Regions from separate parts of the Streptomyces sp. JLYT201 genome, predicted to be linked through region 2. Evidence: predicted binding sites of a transcription regulator. Region 2 holds the regulator's gene; the other holds the start of a gene.
The links. The regulator HrcA, encoded in region 2, represses chaperone genes, less so after heat shock. The targets are predictions, from matches to a motif close to TTNGCACTCNGNNNNNCNGAGTGCNAA.

Region 1: the regulator HrcA is predicted to act here: its motif matches at 5,729-5,755, upstream of groL (chaperonin GroEL).

Annotation. Positions count from the first base shown of each region.
Region 1 covers NZ_CM182551.1:5,392,876-5,404,821, forward strand. The annotation lists gene AC5WAM_RS22585 (alpha,alpha-trehalose-phosphate synthase (UDP-forming)) at 1-713, opposite strand, end outside; gene AC5WAM_RS22590 (glucosyl-3-phosphoglycerate synthase) at 909-1,904, opposite strand; SAM riboswitch class I at 2,075-2,227, shown strand; gene thrC (threonine synthase) at 2,221-3,552, shown strand; gene AC5WAM_RS22600 (MoaD/ThiS family protein) at 3,700-3,975, shown strand; gene AC5WAM_RS22605 (cold-shock protein) at 4,457-4,660, shown strand; gene groL (chaperonin GroEL) at 5,880-7,502, shown strand; gene AC5WAM_RS22615 (DUF397 domain-containing protein) at 7,590-7,850, opposite strand; gene AC5WAM_RS22620 (helix-turn-helix domain-containing protein) at 7,834-8,673, opposite strand; gene AC5WAM_RS22625 (hypothetical protein) at 8,789-9,004, shown strand; gene AC5WAM_RS22630 (hypothetical protein) at 9,001-9,204, shown strand; gene AC5WAM_RS22635 (hypothetical protein) at 9,241-9,816, shown strand; gene murQ (N-acetylmuramic acid 6-phosphate etherase) at 9,813-10,754, opposite strand; gene AC5WAM_RS22645 (MurR/RpiR family transcriptional regulator) at 10,853-11,764, opposite strand; gene AC5WAM_RS22650 (DUF8819 family protein) at 11,848-11,946, shown strand, end outside.
Region 2 covers NZ_CM182551.1:6,484,428-6,496,373, forward strand. The annotation lists gene AC5WAM_RS27400 (HAMP domain-containing protein) at 1-1,879, opposite strand, end outside; gene AC5WAM_RS27405 (SpoIIE family protein phosphatase) at 2,422-4,362, shown strand; gene hemW (radical SAM family heme chaperone HemW) at 4,408-5,643, shown strand; gene AC5WAM_RS27415 (DUF3097 domain-containing protein) at 5,678-6,496, opposite strand; gene AC5WAM_RS27420 (MBL fold metallo-hydrolase) at 6,553-7,305, opposite strand; gene hrcA (heat-inducible transcriptional repressor HrcA) at 7,557-8,573, shown strand; gene dnaJ (molecular chaperone DnaJ) at 8,574-9,710, shown strand; gene AC5WAM_RS27435 (nitronate monooxygenase) at 9,893-10,975, shown strand; gene AC5WAM_RS27440 (16S rRNA (uracil(1498)-N(3))-methyltransferase) at 10,972-11,721, shown strand; gene AC5WAM_RS27445 (hypothetical protein) at 11,878-11,946, shown strand, end outside.

The DNA of each region.
Region 1 (11,946 bases), 1.1 Mb from region 2:
TCCGCGCCGAGCCCGTGCACCCCGATCCGCGTCCCCGACGTGCCGCCGAGCAGCCGCACGCAGCAGTCCGTGAACGCGTCCGCCCACCGCCCGGTGAGGAAGCCGAGCCGGTCCGCGCCCAGCATGCCGCGGAGCAGCCGCTCGGCGATGTCGTCGGGCAGCATGCGGAAGTAGTCGACGGGCGCCCACGGGGTGTGCGAGAAGTGCCCGATCCGCAGGTCGGAGCGGAGCTCGCGGAGCATCCCCGGCACGAGCGCGAGGTGGTAGTCCTGCACCAGGACCGCCGCGCCGGGCGCCGCGCTGTCGGCGAGCACCTCCGCGAAGGCCTGGTTGTACTGCTCGTAGGCGGCCCACTGGGCGCGGAACTCGGGGCCGAACTCCGGCTCCAGAGGCGTCTGGTACAGCATGTGGTGCACGAACCACAGCACCGAGTTCGCGATGCCGTTGTACGCCGCCGCGTGGGTCTTCGCGTCGATGTCGAGCATGCGCACGCCGGGCTCGGAGACCCCGCGCCGCACCGCCTCGCGGTCGCCGTCGCCGAGCGCGGAGCACACCCACAGCGCGTCCGCCTCGTCGCCGATGGCGCTGAGCCCCGACACGAGCCCCCCGCCGCCGCGGCTCGCGGTCAGCTCGCCGTCGTCCCCGACGGCGTACGAGACGGGGCCGCGGTTGGACGCGACGAGGACTCGGGCGGCGGCGTGAACGGAGACCATGTTGGCGAACCTAGCCCGAGCCGGGTCCACGTAAACGCGCACCCGTGCGAGTGGCTCCTCACTTGGCCGACTCGACGGGAAGCCGTCCTGCCGGGAAGCCGCCCTGTGGGGCAGCGCCCCAAAGGGGCGCGGGGAACTGCGCGACCAGCCCCCGACAGCCCGCAGACAAAATCCAGCCTCGCCCCGCAGGACCGTTCAAGCCACGCGCCGCGCTTCGTACTCCTCGATCTCCGTCATCGGCGGCCGCTCCTCCGTGTCCACCGGATACGTCCGCGGCTCGAAGCCCGACGCGCCCCGGACGAACTGCGTCAGCTCGGGGCGCACGAGATGGGCGCGGGCGAGCCGCAGCTGCGCCGTGCGGTAGATCGACGCGGCCATCCGGCCGAGCGCCTGCCCGTCCTGGTGGCGGTGCTTGCGCACCCCGACGTCGACCTGCGCGAGCGCGTCCAGGCCGACGGTGTGCAGCGCGTCCACGAGCAGCCCGAGCTCCACGCCGTACCCGACGGGGAAGGGCAGGCGCTCCAGGAGCGACCTGCGGGCCGCGTACTCGCCGCCGAGGGGCTGGACGAAGCCCGCGAGCTGGGGCCAGTGCATGTTGAGCAGGGGGCGCGCCATCAGCTCGGTGACGCGGCCGCCCTGGCCCGCCGTGGCGCCGGGGCCCTCGCCGTCGGGGTCGCCGGGGGCGCCGGGGCCGTCGAGCATCGTCAGCGGGCGGTCGTACATGGCCTTCACGAAGTGCACGTCCGGCTCGGTGAGCAGCGGGCCCACGATGCCGGTCACGAAGTCGGCCGAGAACTCCTTCAGATCGGCGTCCACGAACGCGATCACATCACCGTGCGTGACCAGGAGCGACCGCCACAGGACCTCGCCCTTGCCGGGCACCGCCGGGACGCGCGGCAGGACGTCGTCCCGGCGCACGACCCGGGCGCCCGCGGCGCGCGCCACCTCGGCGGTGCGATCCCGCGAGCCGGAGTCCACCACCACGAGCTCGTCGACCAGGGGGATCTTCTCGACCAGCTCGCGACGGATCTCCGCGACGATCTCCCCGACCGTCCGTTCCTCGTCGAGCGCGGGCAGCACGACGCTCACCGTGGTGCCCGAGGCCCGCTTCGCGGCGGTGAGACGGTCCAGCGGGCGGTCGGTCACGGACCAGGAACGCCTGCTCAGCCAGCGCTCGACCTCTTCCAGCACGCGGGTTCCTCCCGTTGGTGGCCGTATGTGATCCATCTCGCGGTTCGGACGACTATCTCAACTGTCCTGGCCGTCGGTTACAGTCTTGAACAAGGCCGGTGACCATCGCATGTCGGGGGTCGCCGTCCGTCACGGGTGCCACTGGCGCCCCGCGTACAACAACCGAATACCGCTCATCCAGAGGGGCAGAGGGATACGGCCCGTTGAAGCCCCGGCAACCCTCCAGCCGGTCTCGTAGCCGCCACAGGCGCACCGCGAGGCTCCCGGCTCGGGAAGGTGCCAATTCCGTCTCGTGGCGAGATGCGCCGCGAGGAAGATGAGGAGAAAGGGCCTCGCCTCCATGGCTGTGCAGACCGTCGACACCACGTCCCCCGAGGGCACCGCGGACGCCACCGTCGACCTGGGACCCGCCTCGGGTCTCTCCTGCCGCGAGTGCGGCACCGTCTTCCCGCTCGGACCGATCTTCGCCTGCGCCGAGTGTTTCGGCCCGCTCGAAGTCGCCTACGACCTCCCCGTCGGCGACCCCGAGGCGCTCCGGGCCAAGATCGAGTCCGGCCCCGCGAACATCTGGCGGTACGCCCCGCTGCTGCCCGTCCCCGCCGACGTGGCGGACAAGCCGAACCTCAACCCCGGCTGGACCCAGCTCGTCAAGGCCGACAACCTCGCCCGCGAACTGGGCGTCGAGCAGGGCAAGTTGTTCGTCAAGGACGACTCCGGCAACCCCACGCACTCCTTCAAGGACCGCGTCGTCGCGCAGGCCCTGGAGGCCGCGCGCGCCTTCGGCTTCACCACGCTGTCCTGCTCCTCCACGGGCAACCTCGCCGGGGCCGTCGGCGCCGCCGCCGCCCGCGCGGGCTTCCGCTCCTGCGTGTTCATCCCGCACGACCTGGAGCAGGGCAAGGTCGTCATGGCCGCGGTCTACGGCGGCGAGCTCGTCGGCATCGAGGGCAACTACGACGACGTGAACCGCTTCTGCTCCGAGCTCATCGGCGACCCGCTCGGCGAGGGCTGGGGCTTCGTCAACGTGAACCTGCGGCCGTACTACGGCGAGGGCTCCAAGACCCTCGCGTACGAGATCTGCGAGCAGCTCGGCTGGGAGCTGCCGGACCAGCTCGTGATCCCGATCGCCTCCGGCTCGCAGCTCACGAAGATCGACAAGGGCCTGAAGGAGCTGATCAAGCTCGGTCTGGTCGCGGACAAGCCGTACAAGATCTTCGGCGCCCAGGCGGAGGGCTGCTCGCCGGTCTCCGCCGCCTTCAAGGCGGGCCACGACGTCGTCCGCCCGCAGAAGCCGAACACCATCGCCAAGTCCCTCGCCATCGGCAACCCGGCCGACGGGCCGTACGTGCTCGACATCGCCCGGCGCACCGGCGGCGCGGTGGAGGACGTCACCGACGAGCAGGTCGTCGACGCGATCAAGCTCCTCGCCCGCACGGAGGGCATCTTCGCGGAGACCGCGGGCGGCGTGACCGTCGGGGTCACGCGCAAGCTGATCGAGGCCGGTCTCCTCGATCCCTCGCTGACCACGGTGGTCCTCAACACCGGTGACGGCCTGAAGACCCTCGACGCGGTCGCCGCCACCTCGCAGGCGACCGCGACCATCCGGCCGAGCCTGGATGCGTTCCGCTCCGCGGGGCTTGCGGGCTAGCGCCGTAGAGTCGCAGGTCCTCATTTCGTCAGCGGGTTCGCTGTGGCTGGTCGCGCCCCCGCGGCGGAGCCGCACATCGACATAGCCCCGCGCCCCCTGGGGCGCTCCCGTACCGGGTGCCCTGTCTGAACTACCGAGGTGAAGAGTATGAGCGTCAACGTTCGCATCCCGACCATCCTTCGTACGTACACCGGCGGTCGGGCGGAGGTCTCCGCCGAGGGCGCCACCCTCGCCGAGGTCATCGCCGACCTGGAGAAGAACCACGCCGGGATCGGCGCCCGCGTCCTGGACGACCAGGGCAAGCTGCGCCGCTTCGTGAACGTGTACGTCAATGACGACGACGTGCGTTTCGAGCAGGGCCTCCAGACCGCGACGCCCGACGGCGCGGGCATCTCGATCATTCCGGCGGTCGCCGGCGGCTGAGCCGTTCCGGAACCGCCACGGGGAACTCGCGGGGCCGTTTCGTATACAACGGCTCTTGTTCCTACGCAGAGTTACCTCGATTGCCCCCTCCGCGAGAGAAGCGGAGGGGGCAATTCTGCATGGTTGAGCGCGGTACAGTTGGGAATGGAGCTTCGTTTTTGATGTCGGGCGGCATGAGTCGCCTCGGTGAAGTCGGCCGCGGAGCCGACAAGAAGCAGCCAAAGTGTCCTGCCTATTTGAGCCGAACGTGGCTTTTGTCTGGCCCGACTTGCCCTGAACGCCGGTGAATTCTCCGCATATCGACGACCGGCCGTGCCCAGAATTCTCGTCCGATTGACCTGTTGCAGACGGCAGTTGGACAGATACATTCAGCCGCGGTCGACGCGTTCCGGCGCACATCCCCCAACCCATGGGGGGTGAGGTCTGACCCGGGTCCGTGAAGTGCGGTCCTGCGCAAGGGCCAGTAATAGGGGAGTTAGGCATGGCTCAGGGCACCGTCAAGTGGTTCAACGCGGAGAAGGGATACGGCTTCATCGCGGTCGACGGTGGTGCGGATGTATTCGTCCACTACAGCGCGATTCAGATGGACGGCTACCGCACCCTGGAAGAAGGTCAGCGAGTCGAGTTCGAGATCTCGCAGGGCCAGAAGGGTCCGCAGGCGGACATGGTCAAGCTCGCCGTCTGATCGGCTTGGCGCGATCGGCCACCAGCGACGCGTGGGCCCGCCTCCCGGTTCGGGAGGCGGGCCCTCCTCTGTTGGGCCCCGCTCCAGCCGGGGCCCGGGGCCCCCGCCGACGCCACCGCTCCGCGGCGGATCCTCCCCGCCCACCCACCCGTGACCAGGCGGCTGCGCCGCGCGGGCGGCCCGTCCGCCCTGTCGTCCGTCGCTCGGGTGCGGGCTGTCGCCCCCGAGGCCGCCGCTGCCGCGGCGGGTGCCCTCCCACCCACCCATGGCCAGGCGGCTTCGTCGTGCGGTGGGTCGTCCGTCCTGTCGTCCCTCGTGTGCGGGCTGTCGCCCCCGCTGGCGCGGCGGGTGCCTCCCACCCGCCCACCCATGGCCAGGCGGCTGTGCCGTGCGGCGGGGCGTTCGCCCTGTCGTCCGTCGCTCGTGTGCGGGCTGTCGTCCCCGCTGGCGCGGCGGGTGCCTCCCTCCCTCCCGCCCGCCCGTGGCCAGGCGGCTGTGCCGTGCGGCGGGGCGTTCGCCCTGCCGTCCCGTCGTCTCTCGGGCGCGGGTTGTCGCCCCCGGCGCCGCCGCTCCGCGGCGGATGTCTCCCACCCACCCGCCCGTTTGCTCGGCGGTGCACTGTGCGGGCGGGGAGGTGGCCTCTCGCTCGTGCTGTGAAGCTGCCTGGTCATGGGTGGGCGGGTGGGAGGGCATCCGCCGCGCCAGCGGCGGCCTTGTGGGTTCCGGCTCGCACCCGAAGGAAGCCGGTTTGCTCGGCCGTGCGCGGAGCGGCGGTGTTGTGGGCGGCGGCCCGCGCCTGGCGGGCGGTGGGGGCTGAAGGGTGCCGGTTTGCCCGGCAGGGCACTATGCGGGCAGGGAGGTGCCCTCGTGCTCACGCTGCGGGCTGGCTGGTCATGGGCGGGCGGGTGGGGAAGATCCGCGGCGGCGGCAGCGGCAGCAGCAGCAGTGGTAGCGGCGGCGTCGGCGGCCGGGGTCCGCGCCCGGCGGGCGGTGGGCGCCGGGGGAAGCCGGACCCCAGACCGTGGGGGCGACCTTGCACTCGGAGGGGGCGAGTGCTAATCATTGGCGTTAGCACTCTACGAGTGAGAGTGACAGAAGGACCGGGTGGGTGAGGTCCGCAGGCCGGGTGGGGCAAGGAACCACAAGGCAGGCAGACCGTCCGTCGCGGGCGCCGGCGCGGTCCGAGTTTTTCCACCCCTGTCCGGGAGGACCACTTCACATGGCCAAGATCATCGCGTTCGACGAGGAGGCACGGCGCGGCCTCGAGCGCGGCATGAACCAGCTCGCCGACGCCGTCAAGGTGACCCTGGGCCCCAAGGGTCGCAACGTCGTCCTCGAGAAGAAGTGGGGCGCCCCCACGATCACCAACGATGGTGTGTCCATCGCCAAGGAGATCGAGCTCGAGGACCCGTACGAGAAGATCGGCGCCGAGCTGGTCAAGGAGGTCGCGAAGAAGACGGACGACGTCGCCGGTGACGGCACGACGACCGCGACCGTCCTGGCCCAGGCGCTGGTCCGCGAGGGCCTGCGCAACGTGGCCGCGGGTGCCAACCCCATGGCCCTGAAGCGCGGCATCGAGAAGGCCGTCGAGGCCGTCTCGGGCGCCCTGCTCGACCAGGCCAAGGAGGTCGAGACCAAGGAGCAGATCGCCTCCACGGCCTCCATCTCCGCCGCCGACACCCAGATCGGCGAGCTCATCGCCGAGGCCATGGACAAGGTCGGCAAGGAAGGCGTCATCACGGTCGAGGAGTCGCAGACCTTCGGTCTGGAGCTCGAGCTCACCGAGGGCATGCGCTTCGACAAGGGCTACATCTCGGCGTACTTCGCGACCGACATGGAGCGCATGGAGGCCGCGCTCGAGGACCCGTACATCCTCATCGTCAACTCCAAGATCTCCAACGTGAAGGACCTCCTTCCGCTCCTGGAGAAGGTCATGCAGTCGGGCAAGCCGCTGCTGATCATCGCCGAGGACGTCGAGGGCGAGGCCCTGTCCACGCTGGTCGTCAACAAGATCCGTGGCACCTTCAAGTCCGTCGCCGTCAAGGCCCCGGGCTTCGGCGACCGCCGCAAGGCCATGCTCGGTGACATCGCCATCCTCACGGGCGGCACGGTCATCTCCGAGGAGGTCGGCCTCAAGCTGGAGAACGCCGGTCTCGACCTGCTCGGCCGCGCCCGCAAGGTCGTCATCACCAAGGACGAGACCACGATCGTCGACGGTGCCGGTGACTCCGAGGCCGTCCAGGGCCGCGTGAACCAGATCCGCGCCGAGATCGAGAACAGCGACTCGGACTACGACCGCGAGAAGCTCCAGGAGCGCCTGGCGAAGCTCGCGGGCGGCGTGGCCGTCATCAAGGCCGGTGCCGCGACCGAGGTCGAGCTCAAGGAGCGCAAGCACCGCATCGAGGACGCCGTTCGCAACGCGAAGGCGGCTGTCGAGGAGGGCATCGTCGCCGGTGGTGGCGTGGCCCTGCTGCAGGCCTCCTCGGTGTTCGAGAAGCTGGAGCTCGAGGGCGACGAGGCCACCGGTGCCGCCGCCGTCAAGCTGGCTCTCGAGGCCCCGCTGAAGCAGATCTCCGTGAACGCCGGCCTCGAGGGTGGCGTCATCGTGGAGAAGGTCCGCAACCTCACCCCCGGTCACGGCCTGAACGCCGCGAACGGCGAGTACGTGGACATGATCGCCGAGGGCATCATCGACCCGGCGAAGGTCACGCGCTCCGCGCTGCAGAACGCCGCGTCGATCGCCGCGCTGTTCCTCACCACCGAGGCCGTCATCGCCGACAAGCCGGAGAAGGCCGCGCCGGCCGCTCCGGGCGGCATGCCCGGCGGTGACATGGACTTCTGAGCCGGTTCGTTCGGCTCGGGCTCGTCCTTCCCGAGGGCGGCACCTCCTGCTTCCAGCAGGGGGTGCCGCCCTCGGGCGTTTCCCGCCCTACGCCTCCAGGGAGTTGATGAAGGCGGACCAGGCCGGGGGCCGGAAGAGGAGGTGGGGGCCAAGGGGGTCCTTGGAGTCCCGGACGGGGATGACGTCCGGGGGGCCGTCTGCCACCTCCAGGCAGTTGCCGCCATCCCCTGCGCTGTACGTGGACTTGCGCCAGCGGGCGACCTCCAGGCACTCGTTGCCGCCCCCGCCGCTGTAGCTCGATTTGTGCCAGACGGCTGTGCTCAGGTCGTAGTCAGGGTTGCTCCTCATGGCTGTAATCCTGCGCCACTGACTCGAGTAGAGCTAGGGACTTCTCAGGCGGGAGAGCGGCGGCAACGAGGAGTTCGAAGGTGAACCGCAACTGCGCGACTGTTGCTGGGTCGTCCTCCAGCCGTCCGGTTCCGGGCCCTTCGAAGTAGACCAACGGGGCGGCGTCCTCGAAGTCCATCAACCTCATCGGCCCCGACATGGCCTTGTGCGCCCCTCCGTCGAACGGGAGTACCTGCGCGATGATTCGGCCCCGGCGCGTCAGACCCGCCACGTGACGCAAGGCTTCTGCCATCACTGCTCGGCCGCCGGTCTCTCGACGTAGCACTGCCTCGTCAAGTACCACCCACAACAACGGCTTTGTCGGGTGGTTGAGCAGCCGCGTCCGCACCATCCTGCCGTCCACCCACTCGTCGATGGTCTCCTCGGGGGCTGTTGGGTCGTGCGCCCGGTTCACGGCTCGTGCGTACGCGGGCGTCTGGATCAACCCGGGGATCAGCATCGGTGCGTACTGGCGGATCGCCGTAGCGATCTCTTCTGCATCCGCCGCTTCTGCGAAGTGCTCCGGGTACCGGGACTTCGCCGCAGCCTTGCAATTGCGGGTGAAGAAGTCCTCCGTCCCCAGCGCCTCATCCAGCATGCGCGCATGGTCCGGCTGCATCCGGCGCGTACCGGCCTCCAACTGGCCGATGAACGAGCCGCTGACGAAGATGCGGCAGCCAAGCTCCTCCTGGCTGAAGCCGGACTTCTCGCGAGCGTGGCGCAGCTCCGCGCCCAGTAACGCGCGGGGGTTGGACGACGGGTCGAGGTCTTTGGGGCGGGTCATCGGCAGGTAGCTCCTCGGACACCGGGGACTGTTGGGTGGCCTGCGCTTTTCAGGGTAGGCGCGGGTGAACACCCTGGGTGAGGAACGTTGAACACTCAGTAGAAAGGCGTAGGTCATGGCAATGACGGCGGAGGAGAGGGGCCGCGCGGCCGAGGACACGGTGGCCGCGCTGCGCGCGGAGCTGGCCCGGCTCGGGCTGACGCTGCCCTCGCTGCGCGTGGACCCCCTGACGATGGCGGCCGAGGCCCCGTACCCGCTCGTGGAGTTGGGGAGGTGCAACCTCGACACGGCGATGCGCCTCGTGGCCGTGCTGCGCGGGGCGGCGAAGTGAACCCGGGCGAGTACGCCGTGGACGTACGGGACGGCAGCGTCGGCCAGGTGATGGGCCACGAGGGCGGCTACGTACAGCTGCGGCCGGTGGGCGGCGGCCGGGAGTGGGACTGCCCGCCGGAGTCGACGGCCCCGGCGTCGACGGGGGAGGTGCTGCGGGCCCGGGTCCGCCAGGTGAACCGGGAGGGGCGGTTGCCGTGAGGCGTCGTTGTCAGTGACGGGTGACACGGTGGGCCCATGGGACTGTCGATCAGGTTGCACCGGGATCAGTTGACCGGCCTGTGGACCGCCACGGGTGAGGACGGGGAGCGCCCGTCGGTGACGGTGACAGCGGGGACGGCGGATGAGGCGGGCGCGCTGGTTCAGGAGGCATTCGGCGTGGCGGCGTATCGCCCTCCGCCGCCGATGCCGCCCGGGTGGCACCGCTTCAACCTGGTCCACTGCCCGGTAGGGCGGCTTCCCGGGTTCGAGGATCCGCTGTACGACGCGATCAAGGCGAGGCCGCCGCAGGGCTGCACGGTGGAGGCGTTCGGTGAGTACTTCGGTTTGAGGTGCGAGCGGCGGGGCGCGACCTTGCTGGACTCGGTGGGCGAGCTGTGTGCCGAGATCCGGACCGGTCACGGCCTCCTGATGACGGACCTCGGCATCGAGAAGCTGTGGGAGTGGAGCTCGGACGGCGGGACCGACGGATGGGGCGCCGAGATCGTGGGGCAACTGCTCCTCATGGCCGCCGAGCGCGGCCTGGCGCTCGGCTACCGCCCGGCGGAGCTGGTGGGGTTCCTGCGCCGGGCGGTGGGAGCCGCCGGGCCCTAGGCCCGGTCCGTCGCCGCGAGGGCCGTGCGCAGGTGGCCGCCTGACTGGGCGAGGAGGCGCGCCGCCGTGGGGGCGTCGACGGCGCCGAGGATCGTGAGGATCGCGGGCTTGACCTCGCCGTCCGTGGCGGCCAGGGCGCGCTCGATCTCCTCGTCGGAGGCGCCCGTCGCCAGGGCGACGATGCGGCGGGAGCGGGCGCGCAGCTTCTCGTTGGAGGCGCGGACGTCGACCATCAGGTTCCCGTACGTCTTGCCCAGGCGGATCATCGTGATCGTCGAGATCATGTTGAGGACCAGCTTCTGCGCCGTGCCCGCCTTCAAACGGGTGGAGCCGGTGAGGAGTTCGGGGCCGACGACGACCTCGATGCCGTGCTCGGCGGCCGCCGCGAGCGCGCTGCCCGCGTTGCAGGACAGGCCGATCGTCAGGGCCCCGACGGTACGGGCGTGCTCCACCGCGCCGATCGCGTACGGGGTGCGGCCGGACGCGGAGATGCCGACGACCGTGTCGTCGGGGGTGAGCGCGAGCGCCGTGAGGTCCTCGGCGGCCAGGGTTTTGCTGTCCTCCGCGCCCTCGACCGCCGTGACCATCGCGGGCGGCCCGCCCGCGATCAGGCCGACGACGTCACCGGGGTCGGTGTTGAAGGTCGGCGGGCACTCGGACGCGTCCAGGACGCCGAGGCGCCCGGCCGTGCCCGCGCCCGCGTAGACCAGCCTGCCCCCGCGCGCCATGCGCTCCGCCGTGGCGTCGATGGCGGCGGCGATCCGGGGGAGCTGCGCGGCGACGGCGGTGGGGACGGTCGCGTCCTCGCCGTTCATGATCCGGGCGATGTCCTCGGTGGGCAGCCGGTCGATCTCGGCGAGCTCGGGCCGGAAGGCCTCGGTGGTGAGGGACGCGAGCTCGGCACGTAGTTCGCCGTAGCCGTCGGGGGTGGAGGTCATGGGGCAGCGGCTCTTTCAGGGAAAGGGCGGGTGGGGAGGAGCCCGTCCGGCGTTCGAGGACGAGCGCGAAGCGCGATACGCGGTGTGCCGAGGCGGCCTCAGCCGTTGCGGTGCCGATGGGCCAGGGCTTCGTACGAGGCCGCGAGGGCGGGCGCGGCCGTCTCGTACGTGCGCTGGGCCACGCCCACGAACAGGCAGTCCACGACGAGGAGTTGGCTCGTGCGGGACGACATGGCCGCCGGGCGCAGCTCGCTCTCGCGGGCGGTGGAGGTGGTCAGTATGTGGTCGGCGTACTGCGAGACGAGGCCCTCGGGGCGGCCGGTGATGGCGATCGTCGTGGCGCCGTGCTCGAAGGCGACGCGCAGCGGTTCGATGACGTCGCCCGTCGAACCGGAGTGGGTGATCGCGACGGCCACGTCCTTCGCGCGCAGCGTCACCGCGTTGGTGACGGCCAGGTGCGGATCCGAGTGTGCGTGCGCGACCTGGCCGATGCGCAGGAGCTTCTGCGCGAGGTCCTGGGCGACGAGCCCGGACGCGGCCACGCCGTAGATCTCCGTGCGGCGGGCCGTGGCGAGCGCGGCGACGGCCGCCCCGAGCTGCGCGGTGTCGAGCCCGGCGGCCGTGTCGGCGAGGGTCTGCTGCTCGTCGTACGCCAGCTTGGCGACGACGTCGGCGAGCGGGTCGTCCACGGCGATGTCCGCCGTGACGGCCGGGGCGCGGCCCGACTGCTGCTGGGCGGCGAGTCCGGCGAGGGCGAGCCTGAGGTCGCGGTAGCCGGGGTAGCCGAGGAGGCGGGCGGTGCGGACGACCGTGGCCTCGCTGGTGCCGGTGAGCTCGGCGAGGCCGGTGACCGTGAGGGCGGCGCAGCCCGCCGGGTCGCCCGCGACGGCCTCGGCGACGCGCTGCATGGAGCGGGTCATCGACGGCGCGAGCGTGCGCACCTTCGCCGCGAGGGCGGCCGGGGCGGGCGGAGCCCCGCCCGCGAAAATTTCCTTCACGTCAGAGGTCACTCCTGAAAGATATTTTCACCATCGTGACCGGGTCAAGGCTCCTGCCGACCGCACCGCGGGGCACGGGGGGCGACAATGGCTGCATGGACACGATTGACCCGCTGGAGCAGGCGTTGCACGCGGCCCGCGCGCTGGTCCTCGCCGACCTCGCCGCGCGCGAGGTGGCGCAGGCCGACGTGGTC
Region 2 (11,946 bases):
GGCGCTTCCAGGTGCCGTAGACGCCCTCGACGCGGGCCTGGCCGCCGAGCTGGCCCTCGGAGCCGACCTCGCGGGCGACGCGTGTCACCTCGGACGAGAAGGACGACAGGGTGTCCACCATCGTGTTGATGGTGGTCTTCAGCTCCAGGATCTCGCCGCGCGCGTCCACGTCGATCTTCTTCGACAGGTCACCCTGGGCGACGGCGGTCGCGACCTGGGCGATGTTGCGCACCTGGCCCGTCAGGTTGTCCGCCATGTAGTTGACGTTGTCGGTGAGGTCCTTCCACACGCCGGACACGCCGAGGACCTGGGCGCGGCCGCCGAGGCGGCCGTCGGTGCCGACCTCGCGGGCCACGCGTGTCACCTCGGCGGCGAAGGCGCGCAGCTGCTCCACCATCGTGTTGACGGTGTCCTTGAGCTCCAGGATCTCGCCGCGCGCCGTCACCGTGATCATCTTGGACAGGTCGCCGTTGGCGACGGCCGTGGTGACCTGGGCGATGTTGCGGACCTGGGAGGTGAGGTTCGACGCCATGAAGTTGACGTTGTCGGTCAGTTCCTCCCAGACGCCGCTGACGCCGCGCACCTGCGCCTGACCGCCGAGGTTGCCCTCGGTGCCGACCTCGCGGGCCACGCGCGTGACCTCGTCGGCGAAGGCGGACAGCTGGTCGACCATCGTGTTGATCGTCGACTTCAGCTCCAGGATCTCGCCCTTGGCCTCGACGGTGATCTTCTTCGACAGGTCGCCCTGGGCGACGGCGGTCGACACCAGGGCGATGTTGCGCACCTGCGAAGTGAGGTTGTCCGCCATGAAGTTGACGTTGTCGGTGAGGTCCTTCCACACGCCCGACACGCCGCGTACGTGGGCGCGGCCGCCGAGGTTGCCCTCGGTGCCGACCTCGCGGGCGACCCGGGTGACCTCGTCGGCGAAGGCGGAGAGCTGGTCGACCATCGTGTTGACGGTGTCCTTGAGCTCCAGGATCTCGCCGCGCGCGTCCACGGTGATCTTCTGGCTCAGGTCGCCGTTGGCGACGGCCGTGGTGACCTGGGCGATGTTGCGGACCTGTGAGGTGAGGTTCGACGCCATGAAGTTGACGTTGTCGGTGAGGTCCTTCCACACCCCCGACACGCCGCGCGCCTGGGCGCGGCCGCCGAGCCTGCCCTCGGTGCCGACCTCGCGGGCCACGCGCGTGACCTCGGCGGCGAACGCCGACAACTGCTCCACCATGGTGTTCACGGTGAGCTTCAGTTCGAGGAGCTCACCGGTGGCCTCGACCGTGACCGTGCGGGTGAGGTCGCCCTGCGCCACGGCCGTGGTGACGAGCGCGATGTCGCGGACCTGCGCGGTCAGACGCGAGGCCATCGTGTTCACGGCCTCCGTCACGTCGCGCCAGCTGCCCGAAAGGCCCCGGACCTTGGCGCGGCCGCCGAGCCTGCCCTCGGTGCCCACCTCCCGGGCGACGCGCGTGACTTCCCCCGTGAAGAGGGACAGCTGGTCGACCATCGTGTTGACGGCGCGCCCCAGCCGGCGCAGATCGCCGCGCAGCTCGCGCGAGCCGTCGTGCAGGTCGACGCGCTGGGTGAGGTCGCCGCCCGCGACGGCGTTCAGGACCCGGGTGGCGTTCGTGGCGGGCGCGACCAGGGACTCCAGGAGGGAGTTCACCTCGATGATCCGGGTGGCCCAGCTGCCCTGGCCCGGGCTGGCCGTGAACCGCTCGTCGAGCCGCCCGTGGCGCACCATCTCCCTGCGCACCCGGATGAGCTCGCCGTCGAAGTGCGTGGAGCGGTCCACGAGTTCGTTGAAGACCGTGATCAGCTCGGACGTCAGGCCCGAGCCGCTCAGCGGCGCCTTGGTGAAGTTCCCGTCGCGGGCGGCCCGCATGGCGGCGAGCAGGGCCCGCAGACTCGCGGTCTCGGCCTCGGACATCCCCGGGGACGGGGCGCCGATGGCGGGCAGTGCCTCCGCGCCCGGGGGCTCGGCGGGCGCGGGCAGCTTGGCGCGCGCGGTGGGGGAGCGGCGGGCGGCGGAGGCGCGCGACACCTTCCCCGGTTCCTTGCTCCCGGGGGCGGCAGGTGGTCGGGTGGGCGGAGTCGGCGGGGGAGTACCGGCGGCTGGGGGCGGCGTCTGGCCAGGCGATGCCATGGGAAAGTCCGAGGTCACTGTGGAGTGGGGGAGCGGAAGGGGGCCGGGTGCCTCTGCGGAGGCGGAGGCGGAGGCGGGTGCCGGGGTCCGGGCGGATGCCGGCGTGTCTGCCGATGCCGAAATCTGACCGTGTCCGGGCGCGGGCTTAGCACTGTTCTCACTCATGATGGCCCACTTCGGTAACTCGGTGCTTATGGGCCCAGTCAGTCTGTCACTCTGTCCGTGTCGCCTGAGGCGTAACGTCCGAACTGCTCAGGAGCCGCACTGTGGGGGCCATTCCGATGCCACGGGAGACCGCTGTCCGCGCCTCCGTCGAGCCCGCTGCACGCCCAGGGCCATCGACGGTAGTGCGCACGTCCCTGCCTGGAAACCCGCTTGCGCCCTCCGCCGCGCGCCGGTTCGTCCGCGCGGCGCTCGCCGACTGGGTGGAGCTCGCGGTGCCCGCCGCCGCCCGGATCAGCGACCGGCTCGTGGACGACGCGGTGCTCCTGGTCAGCGAGTTGGTGACGAACGCGGTGGTGCACGCGGGCACGTCCGTCGAACTGCTGTGCCGCCTGGACGAGGTGACGCCCGGCGAAGGCCCCTACGACGGCCTCGACTACGACGGCCTCGACGCCCTGGTCGTGGAGGTCTCCGACCACCACCCGGCGCGCGCCGTGCGCAGCGAGCCGCGCTCCCCCCACCCCGGCACGCCCGAGTACGGCCGCGGCCTGCAACTCGTCGCCACCCTCGCCGAGTCCTGGGGCATCACCTACCGCTCGGGCACCAAGACGGTCTGGGCGCGCCTCCCCGTGGACCACGAGCGGATGCTCGCCGACCTCCCCGACTTCGAGGCGTACGCCGGTGAGACGGCGCTCCAGCGCGGGCTCCGCTCCGCCGAGATCCTCGCCCCGGCGCCCAAGCGGGTCGCGCACGACACGGAGTGGATCAACCGGGGCGCGCTCACGTTCCTCGCCGAGGCCTCCGACATGCTCGCGGGCCAGTTCGACGAGAACCTGGTCGCGGCCCTCGCCGGACAGCTCCTCGTGCCCCGGCTCGCGGACTGGTGCGCGGTCTGGCTCGACGACGAGGCCGACAGCGCCGGGCGCGCGGCGGGCGCCCGCGCCCCCGGCACCCACCTCGTGCGCGTCTGGCACACCAGTGAACAGCGGATAGAAGAGCTGCGCCGCGTCCTGGAGAAGGAGCCGCCGAGCCTCGCCGGCACGGCGGGCCCCGGCGCGGTGCCCGTGTCCTGGCCGGGCGACGCCTTCGGCAGCGACTCCACCGGCGCCGCCGTCGCCTACCGCCTGGTGGCGGGCGGCCGGAGCCTCGGCGCCCTGGTCATCGGCCGGGCCGGCCTGCCGCGCTTCCCCGACGAGGTCACCGGCCTCGTCGAGGACTTCAGCCGCCGCGTGGCCCTCGCCATCAGCGCCGCCCGCCGCTACCAGCGCCAGGCCACCATCAGCCGGGTCCTCCAGCGCGGACTGCTGCCGAGCACCGTCGCGGAGATCCCCGGCGTGCAGAGCGGCGTCGTGTACGAGCCGCGCGAGCAGGGCGGGCCCGGCGGCGACTTCTACGACGTGTTCCCCGCGGGCGACGGCCGCTGGTGCTTCGCCCTCGGCGACGTCCAGGGCAAGGGCCCCGAGGCCGCCGTCGTCATCGGCCTGGCCCGCCCCTGGCTGCGGCTGCTCGCCCGCGAGGGCTACCAGGTCGCCGAGGTCCTCGACCGCCTCAACCAGCTCCTCCTCGACGACGCCACCGAGGCCGCGGACGCGGCGGCCGCCGTCGTGGCCGTCGCGGGCGGCCAGGGCGTGTCGCCCGAGGGCGCCACCGCGCGCTTCCTGTCCCTCCTGTACGGCGAGCTCGTGCCGTACGACGGCGGGGTGCGCTGCACGGTGGCGTGCGCCGGGCACCCGCTGCCGCTGCTCCTGGGCGCCGACGGCCGGGTGCGGCCCGCCACCGGGCCGCAGATGCTCCTCGGGGTGGTCGACGACGAGACGTACACGAGCGAGACCTTCGACCTGCTCCCCGGCGACACGCTGCTGTGCGTCACGGACGGCGTCACCGAGCGCCGCGGCGGCGGGCGCCTCTTCGACGACGGCGACGGGCTCGCCACGGCCCTCGCCGACTGCGCGGGGCTCGACGCGGAGCTGGTGGCGGAGCGGATCCGCCGCCTCGTCCACGAGTTCTCGACGCGGCCGCCCGACGACGACCTGGCGCTCCTGGTGCTCCAGGCCCGCTGACCCCGGGCCGGTGGGGACGGAGGGGACCCGCGGACCGGGCCCATAATGGAAGGTATGCCTTCCGCCCTGCCCGATGGAGAACCCGTGCCCCAGGACGGGACGCTCCCCCCGTCCGCCCTGGGCGGAACGGCCCCACTCGGCTTCTACCTGCACGTTCCGTACTGCGCCACGCGCTGCGGCTACTGCGACTTCAACACCTACACCGCCCCCGAGCTGCGCGGCACCGGCGGCGTCCTCGCCTCCCGGGACAACTACGCCGAGACCCTCGTCGACGAGGTCCGCCTGGCCCGCAAGGTCCTCGGCGACGACCCGCGCCCGGTCCGCACGGTCTTCGTCGGCGGCGGCACGCCCACGCTCCTCGCCGCCGACGACCTCGTCACGATGCTGAGCGCGATCCGCGACGAGTTCGGCATCGCCGACGACGCGGAGATCACCACCGAGGCGAACCCGGAGTCGGTCGACCCCGCGTATCTGAGCACCCTGCGCGAGGGCGGCTTCAACCGCGTCTCCTTCGGCATGCAGAGCGCCAAGCAGCACGTCCTGAAGATCCTCGACCGCACGCACACCCCCGGGCGGCCCGAGGCCTGCGTCGCCGAGGCGCGCGCGGCGGGCTTCGAGCACGTCAACCTCGACCTGATCTACGGCACCCCCGGCGAGAGCGACGACGACTGGCGGGCCTCCCTCGACGCCGCGATCGGCGCCGGGCCCGACCACGTGTCCGCGTACGCGCTGATCGTGGAGGAGGGCACGCAGCTGGCCCGCCGCATCCGGCGCGGCGAGGTCCCCATGACGGACGACGACGTGCACGCCGACCGCTATCTGATCGCCGAGGAGGCCCTGTCGGCCGCCGGGTTCCAGTGGTACGAGGTGTCCAACTGGGCCACCTCGGAGGCGGGCCGCTGTCTGCACAACGAGCTGTACTGGCGGGGCGCCGACTGGTGGGGCGCGGGCCCCGGCGCGCACAGCCACGTCGGGGGCGTGCGCTGGTGGAACGTGAAGCACCCCGGAGCGTACGCGGCGGCCCTCGCGGAAGGGCGTTCGCCGGGGGCCGGGCGTGAGCTCCTCGCGGACGAGGACCGCCGGGTGGAGCGGATCCTCCTCGAACTGCGGCTCCGGGACGGCTGCCCGCTGTCGCTCCTGAAGGAAGCGGGCCTGGCCGCCTCGCGCCGCGCCCTGACGGACGGCCTCCTGGCCCCCGAGCCCTACGAGCGGGGGCGGGCGGTGCTGACCCTGCGCGGCCGCCTCCTGGCCGACGCGGTGGTGCGGGACCTGGTCGACTGAGGCCGTCCCCGGGTTGCCTGAGGCCGCCCCGGGGCTACGGGGCCGTCACGAAATCGATCAGCTCCTCGACGCGGCCCAGGAGCTGGGGCTCCAGGTCCTTGTAGCTGCGCACCGAGCCCAGGATCCGCTGCCACGCGGCCCCGGTGTTCTCCGGCCAGCCGAGGGCCCGGCACACCCCGGTCTTCCAGTCCTGGCCGCGCGGCACGCGGGGCCAGGACGCGATGCCCAGGGACGAGGGCTTCACCGCCTCCCAGACGTCGATGTACGGGTGGCCGACCACCAGCGCGTGCGGGCTGGAGACCCCGGCCGCGATCCGGGACTCCTTGGAGCCGGGCACGAGGTGGTCCACGAGGACGCCGAGGCGCGCGTCGGGGCCCGGCGCGAATTCCGCGACGATCGCCGGAAGGTCGTCGATGCCCTCCAGGTACTCGACGACGACGCCCTCGATGCGCAGGTCGTCGCCCCACACCTTCTCGACGAGCTCCGCGTCGTGACGCCCCTCCACATAGATGCGCCCGGCGCGCGCCACCCGGGCCCGCGCCCCGGGAACGGCGATCGAGCCGGACGCCGTGCGCGCGGGCCGGGCGGCCGCCGCCGCGGCCTTCGGGCGGACGAGCGTGACGGTCTTGCCCTCCAGGAGGAAGCCGCGCGGCACCATCGGGAACACCCGGTGCTTGCCGAAGCGGTCCTCAAGGGTCACCGTCGGGCCCTCGGCGGTCTTCTCGCAGCGGATCACCGCGCCGCAGAAGCCGGTCCGGACCTCCTCCACCACCAGGTCGACGTCGGCGGGGACTTCGGGAACGGGGGCCGACCTCTTCCACGGCGGGGTGAGGTCCGGGTTGTAGCTGCGCATTCGACAGACGTTATGACATCGCGTGACGTCCCGTCACGGGGACGTGCCCGCGCCGCTCAGCGCACCCCGAACCGCGCCGCCAGCTCCTTGCGTTGGGCCCGTACGAAGGCCGCGTCGACGACCGCCCCGTGCCCCGGCACGTACCGCGCGTCCGGGCCGCCCAGGTCGAGCAGCCGGTCGAGCGCGGCGGGCCACCGCCCGGGGACCGCGTCGGGACCGGCCTGGGGCTCGCCCGACTCCTCCACGAGGTCGCCGCAGAAGACGACCTCGGGCTCTCCGGGCGCGCCGGGCACCAGGACGGCCAGGTCGTGGCCGGTGTGGCCGGGGCCGACGTTCGCGAGGAGGACCTGGACGCCGCCCAGGTCGAGGGTCCACTCGCCGCTCACCAGGTGGCGCGGAAGGACCAGCAGGTCGGTGGCCTCGGCGGCGGCGCGGGCGTCCAGGCCCTGGGAGACGGCGTCCGTGCGCAGGCCCTCGCGGTCCCGGTCGAGCACCGCGTCGACGCCGACCGCGCCGAACACCTCGACCCCGGCGAACGCCGCGGCGCCGAGCACGTGGTCGAAGTGCGGGTGCGTCAGCGCGAGATGGGTCACACGGCGGCCGCCGCCGAGCAGCCGCCGGGCCTCGGCGCGCAGCCACGCGCCCTCCCGCAGGCTGGACCCGGCCTCGATCATCAGGGCGGCCTCGTCGCCGACGACCAGGCCGACCGTGCAGTCCCACACGGGGAGCCGGTACCGCCCCACCCGTGCGGCGAGTCGCTCCCAGCCCGCCTCCCGCCAGTCAGGGGCCGGTGTCACGCTTACGTCCATACGGTGACGCTAGCGCCACCGCCGTGCCCCGGCAGCCGGTGCCCCCGTGCCGCCGGGGCCGCCGCACGGGGCGCGAGCGGGCCGGTGGCACGGGCCACACGTGGGCATGACTAAAGGAGTCGGCCCTTGCCGGGGCTGTACCCGGCGGCCGTACACTGACTCGATGAAGGTTGGCACTCGCGCGTGGTGAGTGCCAGGGTGGGGCCGCCGCGGGGGCCACGGACGAGGGACGACAGGTGGAGGTGTGCGCGATGCTCAGTGAACGCAGGCTTGAGGTGCTGCGCGCCATCGTCCATGACTACGTGGGCACCCAGGAGCCGGTCGGCTCCAAGGCGCTCACCGAGCGTCATCACCTGGGCGTCTCCCCGGCCACGGTCCGTAACGACATGGCGGCGCTGGAGGAGGAGGGGTTCATCGCCCAGCCGCACACCAGCGCCGGGCGCATCCCCACCGACAAGGGCTACCGGCTGTTCGTGGACAAGCTGGCGGGCGTCAAGCCGCTGAGCTCCCCCGAGCGCCGCGCGATCCAGCACTTCCTGGACGGCGCCGTCGACCTGGACGACGTCGTGGGCCGTACGGTGCGGCTGCTCGCGCAGCTGACCCGGCAGGTCGCCGTGGTGCAGTACCCGTCCCTGACGCGGTCGACGGTGCGCCACGTGGAACTGCTCTCGCTCGCCCCGGCCCGGCTCATGCTCGTCCTGATCACGGACACGGGGCGGGTCGAGCAGCGCCTGATCGACTGCCCGGCGCCGTTCGGTGAAACGTCACTCGCGGACCTGCGGGCGCGGCTCAACAGCCGGGTCGCGGGCCGCCGGTTCTCGGACGTGCCGCAGCTCGTCCAGGACCTGTCCGAGTCCTTCGACAAGGAGGACCAGGCCACGGTGGCGACGGTCCTGTCCACCCTCCTCGAAACCCTGGTCGAGGAGAACGAGGAGCGGATGATGATCGGCGGCACCGCCAATCTGACCCGCTTCGGACATGACTTCCCTCTCACGATCCGGCCGGTCCTCGAGGCCCTGGAGGAACAGGTCGTCCTCCTCAAGTTGCTTGGTGAGGCTACGGATTCGGGCATGACCGTGAAGATCGGTCACGAGAACGCCCACGAGGGACTCAGCTCCACGTCCGTGGTCTCCGTCGGCTACGGTTCGGGAGGCGAGGCAGTGGCCAAGCTAGGCGTGGTCGGACCGACCCGCATGGACTATCCGGGAACGATGGGAGCAGTACGCGCAGTGGCACGTTACGTCGGACAGATCCTGGCGGAGTCGTAAGTGGCCACGGACTACTACGCCGTGCTCGGCGTGCGCCGCGACGCGTCCCAGGACGAGATCAAGAAGGCCTTCCGGCGGCTCGCGCGCGAGCTGCACCCGGACGTCAATCCCGATCCCAAGACGCAAGAGCGCTTCAAAGAGATCAACGCCGCCTACGAGGTCCTCTCGGACCCGCAGAAGAAGCAGGTCTACGACCTCGGCGGCGACCCGCTGTCCCAGTCGGGCGGCGCGGGCGCGGGCGGTTTCGGAGCCGGTGGCTTCGGCAACTTCTCGGACATCATGGACGCGTTCTTCGGTACGGCGTCGCAGCGCGGGCCGCGCTCGCGCACCCGACGCGGCCAGGACGCCATGATCCGTCTGGAGATCGACCTCGACGAGGCGGCCTTCGGCACGACCAAGGACATCCAGGTCGACACGGCCGTCGTCTGTACGACGTGCTCCGGCGAGGGCGCCGCGCCCGGCACCTCCGCGCAGACCTGTGACATGTGCCGCGGCCGCGGCGAGGTGTCCCAGGTCACGCGGTCCTTCCTCGGCCAGGTCATGACCTCGCGGCCCTGCCCCCAGTGCCAGGGCTTCGGCACCGTGGTGCCCACGCCGTGCCCCGAGTGCGCGGGCGACGGCCGGATCCGCTCGCGGCGCACCCTCACGGTCAAGATCCCCGCGGGTGTCGACAACGGCACGCGGATCCAGCTCGCGGGCGAGGGCGAGGTCGGCCCGGGCGGTGGCCCGGCGGGCGACCTCTACGTGGAGATCCACGAGCTGCCCCACGCGGTCTTCCAGCGGCGCGGCGACGACCTGCACTGCACCGTCACCATCCCGATGACGGCGGCGGCGCTCGGCACGAAGGTCCCGCTGGAGACGCTCGACGGCGTCGAGGAGGTCGACATCCGGCCCGGCACGCAGTCCGGGCAGTCGATCCCGCTGCACGGGCGCGGCGTCACGCACCTGCGGGGCGGCGGCCGCGGCGATCTGATCGTGCACGTGGAGGTGCTCACGCCCACGAAGCTCGACGCCGAGCAGGAGCGGCTGCTGCGGGAGCTGGCGAAGCTGCGGGGCGAGGAGCGGCCCACGGGGCAGTTCCAGCCGGGGCAGCAGGGGCTGTTCTCGCGCCTGAAGGACGCGTTCAACGGGCGTTAGCGCCTGGACGGTGGGCCCGGCTCCCGGTTGCTCGGCACCCGGGTGCTGTGCCCACCCCTCCCCGGGGCCGTGGCGGGCGCAGCCGCGCGGTGTGGGCGGGCGGGTGGGAGAAATCCCGCAGCGGTAGCGGTGGGGACGCACCCCGCACGAGGCGCCCCCGCCAGACGTGGCACGATGCGCGTATGGTCTCCCCTCTCCACGCTCTCTGTCGTCATCCGATCGTGCAGGCCCCGATGGCGGGCGGGGGCTCGACTCCGCAGCTCGTGGCGGCCGTGTCCGAGGCCGGGGGGCTCGGCTCGCTCGCGGCCGGGTACAAGACCGCCGACGGCATGTACCAGGAGATAAAGCAGGTCAGGGGCCTGACGGCGCGCCCGTTCGGGGTGAACCTCTTCATGCCGCAGCCCGCCTGCGCGGACCCGGCGGCCGTCGAGGTGTACCGCAACCAGCTCGCCGGAGAGGCCACCTGGTACGAGACGGAGCTCGGCGACACCGACGTCAAGCTCGACGACGGCTACGAGGCGAAGCTGGCGATCCTCCGCGACGACCCCGTGCCGCTGGTGTCGTTCACCTTCGGCTGCCCCTCCCGCAAGGACCTCCAGGCCCTGGAGCGGGTCGGCACCACCACCGTCGTCACCGTCACCACGCCCGAGGAGGCCCTGGCCGCGCAGGCCGCGGGCGCCGACGCCGTGTGCGTCCAGGGCGTCGAGGCGGGCGGCCACCAGGGCACGCACCGCGACAACCCGGAGACCGACGGCGCCGGGATCGGCCTGCTGAGCCTCATCACGCAGGTCAGGGAGGCCGTAGAGCTGCCCGTGATCGCCGCGGGCGGACTGATGCGGGGCGCGCAGATCGCCGCGGTGCTCGCGGCGGGCGCCGACCTGGCGCAGCTCGGCACCGCGTTCCTCGTCACCCCGGAGTCCGGCGCGCAGCCGCTGCACAAGCAGGCCATGACCGACCCCCGGTTCGTGCGGACCGAGCTGACCCGGGCGTTCTCCGGGCGCCCCGCGCGCGGCCTCGTCAACCGCTTCATGCGCGAGCACGGCCCGTACGCGCCCGCCGCCTACCCGCAGATCCACTATCTGACGTCCGGCCTGCGCAAGGCCGCGGCCAAGACCGGCGACCCGCAGGCCATGGCCCTGTGGGCGGGCCAGGGCCACCGCCTCGCGCGGCAGCTGCCCGCCGGGGAACTCGTGGAGGTGCTCGTGGCCGAACTCGACGAGGCGCTGGCCGCGGCCGCGGGCCGGGACGCGGGCGGTGCCGCATGACCGCGCCGGTGTTCGTCGTCGACGACTTCACGGGTGCCGCGCCCGGACGGACGTACGTGCTCGAAGGCCCCGAGGGACGGCACGCCGTGTCCGTGAAGCGGCTGCGCGCCGGTGAGGACGTGGTGCTCACCGACGGCGCGGGGCGCTGGGCGCACGGCACCGTGGCCGCCGCCGAGGGCAAGGACCGGCTCCTGGTCGCCCTCGACGACGACGGCGTGCGCGAACAGGACGCGGAGAGCCCCCTGATCACCGTCGTACAGGCGCTGCCCAAGGGCGACCGCGGTGAACTCGCCGTGGAGACCATGACGGAGACCGGGGTGGACGCCGTCGTGCCCTGGGCCGCCTCCCGCTGCATCACGCAGTGGAAGGGCGAGCGCGGCCTGAAGGCGCTCGGCAAGTGGCGGGCGACGGCGCGCGAGGCGGGCAAGCAGTCCCGGCGGGTCCGCTTCCCCGAGGTCGCGGAGGCCGCCACGACCAAGCAGGTCGCGCGGCTCCTCGCGGACGCCGACTTCGCGGGGGTCCTGCACGAGGAGGGCAGCGAGCCGCTGGCCACCGCCCCGCTCCCGGCGTCCGGCCGCATCGTGCTCGTCGTCGGGCCCGAGGGCGGCATCTCGCCGGAGGAGCTCGCGGCGTTCGCCGAGGCGGGCGCCAAGCCGTACCGGCTCGGGCGCAGCGTGCTGCGCACCTCGACCGCGGGCACCGCGGCGACGGCACTGCTCCTCGGCCGCACGGGCCGCTGGTCCTGACCGGACGGACGACTGGACAGATGGCCGCAACCGGTCTACCGCCCGGGCCCGCGCGGTGGCACGCTGCCATCCATGGGGGCTGTGAGGCGACTACCGCGACCTGTCCGGCGTAGGCGGATCCCGGGCCCGGGCACGGCGAGAGGGCGGCGGGTCCTCGTGGCCCTCGTGGCCGTGGCGGCCACCGGCTTCGCGCTGGCCGCCTGCGACCCCGTCGAGGGCGACATG